DNA from 2 places in the Laceyella sacchari genome. Region 1 is predicted to be linked to the other one. Evidence: riboswitches for the same ligand, from Rfam matches in the RefSeq annotation. Region 1 holds a riboswitch; the other holds the start of a gene.
The links. Region 1 has a riboswitch for FMN ahead of ribD (bifunctional diaminohydroxyphosphoribosylaminopyrimidine deaminase/5-amino-6-(5-phosphoribosylamino)uracil reductase RibD). Riboswitches for the same ligand answer to the same signal wherever they lie in the genome.

Region 1 (3,392 bases):
TTCGCTTCCACATCGACCAACGTCAGGCTGATCCCATTGACCGCAATCGAGCCTTTGGGAATCATGTAATCGGTGAGAGCGGGGTCCACTTGAATGCGAAAGACCACTGCATTGGCCATGGGCGTAATCGATTGAATCACGCCCACCCCGTCAACGTGCCCTTGCACGAAGTGGCCTCCCAATCGGTCTCCTACTGCCAGCGCCCGTTCCAGATTGACCGGGGTTCCAGTCTGCAACTGACTCAGGTTGGTTCGTTTGACGGTTTCCGGCATCACATCAGCACAGAAAGTGTCCGCGCTCATACGGGTCACTGTCAAACAAACGCCGTTCACGGCGATGCTGTCCCCCAGCTCAGTCCCTTGGAGCACGCGGTCGGCCTGAATGGTCAACTCCATCGCCGCCGGTTGCTTCTTCACATGTATCACTCGGCCCACTTCTTCAATGATTCCTGTAAACACAGCCATCCTCCTCCGACATCATGCATGAAGATAACCTGTGACGCAGATGTCTTGGTCAAATTGCGCGACACGCACATCCCGAAGCGAAAGAGATGATTGCATAAGGGAAGGATTTTCCCCCTCAAAGGAAGTGGGGCTATCCTGGCCGCCCAACAATTTTGGCGCGATAAACGCAACCACTTTTTGCACCAATCCTTGCCGTAAAAATGCGGCGTTGACCGTGCCGCCACCTTCGATCATCAGCGACAAGATCCCTTCCTTCCCCAAAATATCAAGCATCTTTTCCAAATCAACTTGCGGCGCCGCACCTGTCGAAATGACGCGCACCCCCTTGGCGAGAAGGAGCTGTTCACGCTCCCGATCCCGTGCATCGGTTGTAAAAATCCAAGTTGGTGCTTCGTCAACCTTTGTAATGGCTGCATCCAACGGGGTTTGTAGGTGACTATCCAATACCACGCGCACAGGATGATTTCCGCCTGGAACCAGCCGAGCTGTCAATCGGGGATTATCGCATAGCACAGTCCGGATTCCCACCAAAATGGCATCATGCCGGTGTCGCATCACGTGCACATGTTCACGAGCAGCTTCGCCCGTAATCCAGCGGCTGTCTCCCGTCACGGTGGCGATTTTGCCATCCAAGGTCATCGCCGTCTTCAAAGTGACAAACGGCTTGCCCGTTCGGCGGTGGAAAAAATATGCTTCATTCAGCGCTTGGCATTCTGCCGCCAACACCCCTTCGATCACCTCGATTCCGGCCTCGCGAAGCCGGGCGATCCCCCGTCCCTGCACATTTTCATCCGGATCGGTCGTTCCGATCACCACACGCCGAACTCCCGCAGCGATCAACTTTTCCGTACATGGCGGTGTTCGACCAGTATGATTGCAGGGTTCCAATGTGACATAAATGGTGCTCCCTTCTGCTTCACGGCCAGCCATGTTGATTGCGTGCACCTCTGCATGTTCCGTTCCCGCTTTCAGATGAGAGCCCATTCCAACCATTTTGCCGTTTTTCACAACGACCGCGCCCACCATGGGATTAGGGGAAGTCTGGCCGGTTGCGGCTCCTGCCAAATCCAACGCCAATCTCATCCAATCTTCATGCGCTTTCACCTTTTCACCCCCCTTTTGAATAAAAAACCCCGCTTCCCAGTTTGCACAAGGAATCGGGGCAATTGTCAGAAAGAAGCAGGTTCATGTACGTATACAAAATTTAGCATAGCAAAATAAACCTTTAGAAGAGCTTTTTTTAAAAAACTCCCCAAAGGGTACACGACACCTGTTCATCCTTCTCCCATCCAGACTATACTGTCGGCTCCGGAATTTCACCGAATCCACCGCACGCGTGCGGGTCACGGGCTGAGGGGCCAAATTGCCCCATCACCGCCGGTCGGGATTTTCACCCTGCCCCGAAGGATGCAAAAAAACAGATTCAATTTTCCATTCTGAACGAGAAAAATCGTTCATATGTGATTGTATCAAAAAGAACGGCGACTGGCGAGATGCGAAAATAAATTTTTCCACTTCTTTGATTCTGACATCTCCCAATTACAATAGGCGTAGGCCAGCGGACCAAAACGATTTTCTCCTTCGCTTCTCTGGTTTCATACGGACAAATACAAAAAAACCGGTGCTCATGAACCCCGTTCATGAATACCGGTTTGTTCGCCAACCCTAACCTAATTCACCATCGGATTTGCAGGCAACTCCGCATCCTTCAAACTCCGTTTCCAAGGCCAACCGCCTTGCATGCAAAGGTAACTGATTACCGAGAAATAAACGGAAATGATCGTGGTGTGTACCAACGCCGCCACCAGCTGCCCACCGGTCTTAATCGTGATGATCCCGGTCAGCGCCTGCAACGTAATCAAGATAAACGCCATCCAACCGCCTCGCACAAAATCCTGTCGATCGCGAAACGCCTTCAAAATCCCTATCAAGAAAAGCAAACTGAAAAGCCACATAGAATATGCCCCATACCGGTGCAACATGTGAATTCCCGCTAACGAAGTAAGATCAGGTAACAAAGTCGTTCCGCAACCGGGGAACGAATACCCGCATCCCATTGTGGCATCAGCATGGCGTACCAGCGCCCCAGTGTAAACAATGACATACGTCCAAGCAGCCAATCCCCATGTGGCAATCTTCATCCCTTTGCTGATGGGTTGATCGTCTTTCACACTTGATTGTTTTGGCAACTGGAACAACGTCACTGTCAACAAAATTACACTGGCAAATGAGATCAGCGAAAAGCCGAAGTGCAGAGCAAGGGCAAATTTCTTGGCGAATTCGCCTTCAAACACAACCGTCAACGCCCCCAGCCCGCCTTGTAACACCACAAAAAAGAGACTCATAAAGCCCAACGTTTTGACGCGCAGATTGTCTTTGAACATTATCCAAGACCATACGGTCAAGATCAAAATCAGCAACCCGTCGATGCCCGAAACAACACGGTGGCTTAATTCAATCAGGGTGCTGATCGGCATCGACTCGGGGATCAATTGCCCATGGCAGAAAGGCCAAGAGTTCCCGCAACCTTTACCCGATTCTGTTTTGCTGACGATCGCGCCCATTAATAGCATGATATAAGCGCCAACCGAGGTGACCACCGCCAGCGCCAGTAAAAGTCGAAGCTGTTTCATGCGCATCCTCCTCCATCCACTCCACATCATAACACACTCTGTTCCATCCGCGAAAATCTTGTCAACGAATCGGCACAATCCGCTCACAATTTAGGTTGGTGTTGTCAAGTGGAAGAGGAGCTATCTTCAATGCAGTATGGTCGCAACCTGTAATTTCAGCAACACGAAGTATGATCGAAATGAATAATCAATGGTCGACCACCGCTCGCGCAAAATGGATATGTTCAAAAGCACGATAACCATCTGTCCGCCCCTGGAAATAACGTTCTTCAATATCAGCTGGTCGCAAGTTCTC
Region 2 (3,392 bases), 1.5 Mb from region 1:
ATCCGACCAATGACACCTCTTTTCATGAAGTGATTCAGCCGGGCCGATCGGATGGCGGGCAACCAGGAACGGATCGCATCGGCAGAACATACCAATCGGTAATTATCAGTACGACGTCTGTCAATTACTTGGACGCTTCCATCGCCATAGCCGACCAAAACAGCCTGTTGGATCCCCGTTATCTGTTGGGCAACACAGGACAACGAATTGTGTTGTCAGGTCATTTCGTCAGCTACCCTGTGGGCTTGCGTCTCAGGAAGACTGGGCGTACATCGGGATACGGCACAGGAACTGTAGAGTCCATCAACGCCACAACGCGTATCCAATATCCGTTCGGGATCGGCACGTTTGAAAACCAAACCATCGTTCAAGGGGATGGCGTCGTGGGAGGCCCCGGTGATTCCGGGTCCGTCTGGATTGGGCGAGGTTTCAATGGTTCCGATTACGCCGCCGCTGTTCACTACTCGTCCACTTCCAACATGACCCGTTCGTTGTGCTTCCCCATTCAATACGCCATGCAGACGTTCGGGTTGAGAATTGCCATCCCAGCTACCTCTTCCGCCAGACCGGAAGCAGGCTCCCTTAAAAGGGCTCCGAGAAAAAGCCTTGCTTATACGCAACCCCTCACCCAGAGGGAAATGGAACAAATCAACGTGGTCAAAGCGAAAAGAAGATAACACCCATCCCGTCCGCCCACACGATCACTACCCCGTGGGCGGTTTTTTTGTTTGGATGCGCAAAACAACCTTCACAAAGAGGAAGGTTGCCGGTGTTTAGTCCAATTGCTTCTCAAACGCCATGTGCGGATCGTCGCTCCCTCTAAGGTAAATGATCCCCTTTTGCTCATAATCATTTACCTTGTAGAGCCGCATCGCTTTTTCATTCTTGATCTGCGTGTCCAATCGTATGCTGGTGTACCCGTGCTCCTTGGCAAACCGTTCGATCTCCTCCATCAATATGCGGGATACTCCCTTTCCTTGGATGGCCGGGTTGACGCACAGTCGATGCACCACCAAAAAACGCCCAGATTGATCTGACCAAGAAACCTTTTCATAGTCATCCTCATATTCCTGATCCAATACGACGACAGCCGCCACCCGATCTTCATCGAGCAGGGTGTAAAGATTTCTCTTCTGAATGTCGTCCTTAACCAGTTCTTCGCTGGGATAATCATCCGCCCATTGGCTAATGCCTTGCTCATTCATCTTGCGTGTCGCATGCCGGTAAATCTCCAAGATCTCATCGAACTGATCCAAATGTGCATGTACTAACCGCATGTTGCATCTTGCCTCCCTCGCTTCAACCCGCAGAATCTATCTCTAGGGTTCCACCAGGGAGAAAGAACATACCAGACATGCTCCCCTCTCTGGGCATTACATCAACACCATGCCGACGGCGGACACGACCGCGATCACCAACCCTACCCCCATGAACACAATCACAATGCCATACCCTTTTTGATCTAGGTGCATGAATGTGAAGAGTTGTAGCACTACCTGAATTGAAGCCGAAATGATCAGCACCCAAAAAATGGCCGTTTTGGATTCAACCAGTCCTCCGCCGACTACGACGAAGGCAATCGCCGTGAACAAAATCATCCATATAAACGAGAGGACATAGCGCCATGCCGTTTCCGGCTTTTCCTTCGGTTTCACCGGCCGCTGGGTTTGCTGCTGCAATTGCGGTTCCATTCCAACCACCTCGCCTTTCCACCTTTTTATTTCATTATAATGAATTTTCTAACCATAAGCGATAGATATAGTCACCCATCGGGATACCCTGGTCTTTTCCCGCCATCCTCCCTAATCGCTTGATAGATGCAAACGTATTTAACAGAATCCCCTTCCCGATCGTGTTGGAGTCATTTATAATATAAAAATGAGGAATACAAGACAATAACATAGGGATATCCTTCGGGGCAGGGTGAAATTCCCGACCGGCGGTGATGGGAACGGCGTTTCCCTAAGCCCGTGACCCGCTTACAAGCGGTGGATTCGGTGTGATTCCGAAGCCGACAGTATAGTCTGGATGGGAGAAGGATGATGACGCGTACGAAAATCAAGGTACACGACCCAGGGTGGAGTCTGCCCTTTTACAAAAATGGGTTGTTTGCACCTTTCTTTCTGATACCCCGAAGATGGCCACACCATCTTTCGGGGTTTCTTAGCTTTTTCAGGCCTTCGTACCCGTTGTCATCAGAAGCACAAACGAGGGAGCGTGTTCTGATGCAACGATCGCAAGCACTGACAAAAATGATCTTTTTATCTTTGATGGCGGGCATCGCATTTATCTTGCAAAAACTTGAATTTCCGTTGCCCGGCTTTCCAACGTTTTTAAAAATTGATTTCAGCGAAGTTCCTGCCTTGATCGCAGGACTTCTCTATGGGCCGTTGGCCGGGGTGTTGGTGGAGTTCTTCAAGAACTTCCTACACTTCCTCTTCAGCGGCAGTGAAACCGGCATTATCCCTGTCGGTCAATTGTCTAATTTCCTCGCCGGCAGCGTCTTTGTCGCTGTCACTTCCATCATTGGTCGCAAAGTGGGAGAACTGAAAGGGCTCATATACGGTTTGGCCACCGCCACGGTGATCAGCGCAGTCGTCATGACTTCGGCCAATTGGTATGTCTTCTTCCCGCTTTACAGCAAACTGATCCATTGGACAGTGACCGGTTCACAAAAATTCGCCTTAATCATGTATGGTATTGCCCCGTTTAACTTACTTAAAGGCGTACTTGTGACCGCGATTTTCATCCCGCTTTATTTGAAATTACAACCGCATCTGAAACGGCGCTTAAGTTTCTGAACAGCGCCTTTGACCATAGAAAAACCCAGTCAAACAGGGAACATCCCGCGTGACTGGGTTTTTGTTGCCGTTTGGCAGTTGAAATTAGGCATTCACATGTTCTTTCAGTTTCGCGTTTAGCGCAGCCGTCACAAACCCGCGGAAAAGCGGTTGCGGACGGTTAGGACGAGAGATGAACTCAGGATGGAATTGGGCTGCGACAAACCAAGGGTGATGAATGTACTCCACAATTTCCACCAACCGGCCGTCTGGCGAGGTGCCGGAGAAGCGGTAACCCACTTTTTCCATCTCCTCGCGATACTCGTTGTTAAACTCATACCGATGGCGATGGCGCTCGTACACCAGATCCGTACCATACGCTTGGTGAGCTACGCTACCTGGCATAAGCTTACACGGATAGAGGCCGAGTCGCATGGTGCCGCCTTTTTCTTCAATCTCTTTTTGCTCAGGGAGAATGTCGATAATCGGATAAGGGGTGGACGGATCAATTTCCGAACTATTGGCTCCCTCCAGCCCAAGCACATGACGGGCACCCTCGACGCAAGCCATCTGCATGCCTAGGCAAATGCCCAAGAACGGAATGTTGTTTTC

Region 2: linked by a shared signal. The riboswitch ahead of NYR52_RS16070 (ECF transporter S component) and the one ahead of ribD (bifunctional diaminohydroxyphosphoribosylaminopyrimidine deaminase/5-amino-6-(5-phosphoribosylamino)uracil reductase RibD) in region 1 are both predicted to bind FMN.

Annotation. Positions count from the first base shown of each region.
Region 1 is NZ_CP103866.1:1,380,572-1,383,963, reverse strand. Features, by position in the region: gene ribE (riboflavin synthase) at 1-458, opposite strand, end outside; gene ribD (bifunctional diaminohydroxyphosphoribosylaminopyrimidine deaminase/5-amino-6-(5-phosphoribosylamino)uracil reductase RibD) at 477-1,568, opposite strand; FMN riboswitch at 1,738-1,876, opposite strand; gene NYR52_RS06900 (COX15/CtaA family protein) at 2,135-3,097, opposite strand; gene NYR52_RS06895 (class I SAM-dependent methyltransferase) at 3,285-3,392, opposite strand, start outside.
Region 2 is NZ_CP103866.1:3,272,754-3,276,145, forward strand. Features, by position in the region: gene NYR52_RS16055 (hypothetical protein) at 1-677, shown strand, start outside; gene NYR52_RS16060 (GNAT family N-acetyltransferase) at 774-1,277, opposite strand; gene NYR52_RS16065 (cytochrome C oxidase subunit IV family protein) at 1,374-1,691, opposite strand; FMN riboswitch at 1,906-2,044, shown strand; gene NYR52_RS16070 (ECF transporter S component) at 2,226-2,801, shown strand; gene pyrG (CTP synthase) at 2,886-3,392, opposite strand, start outside.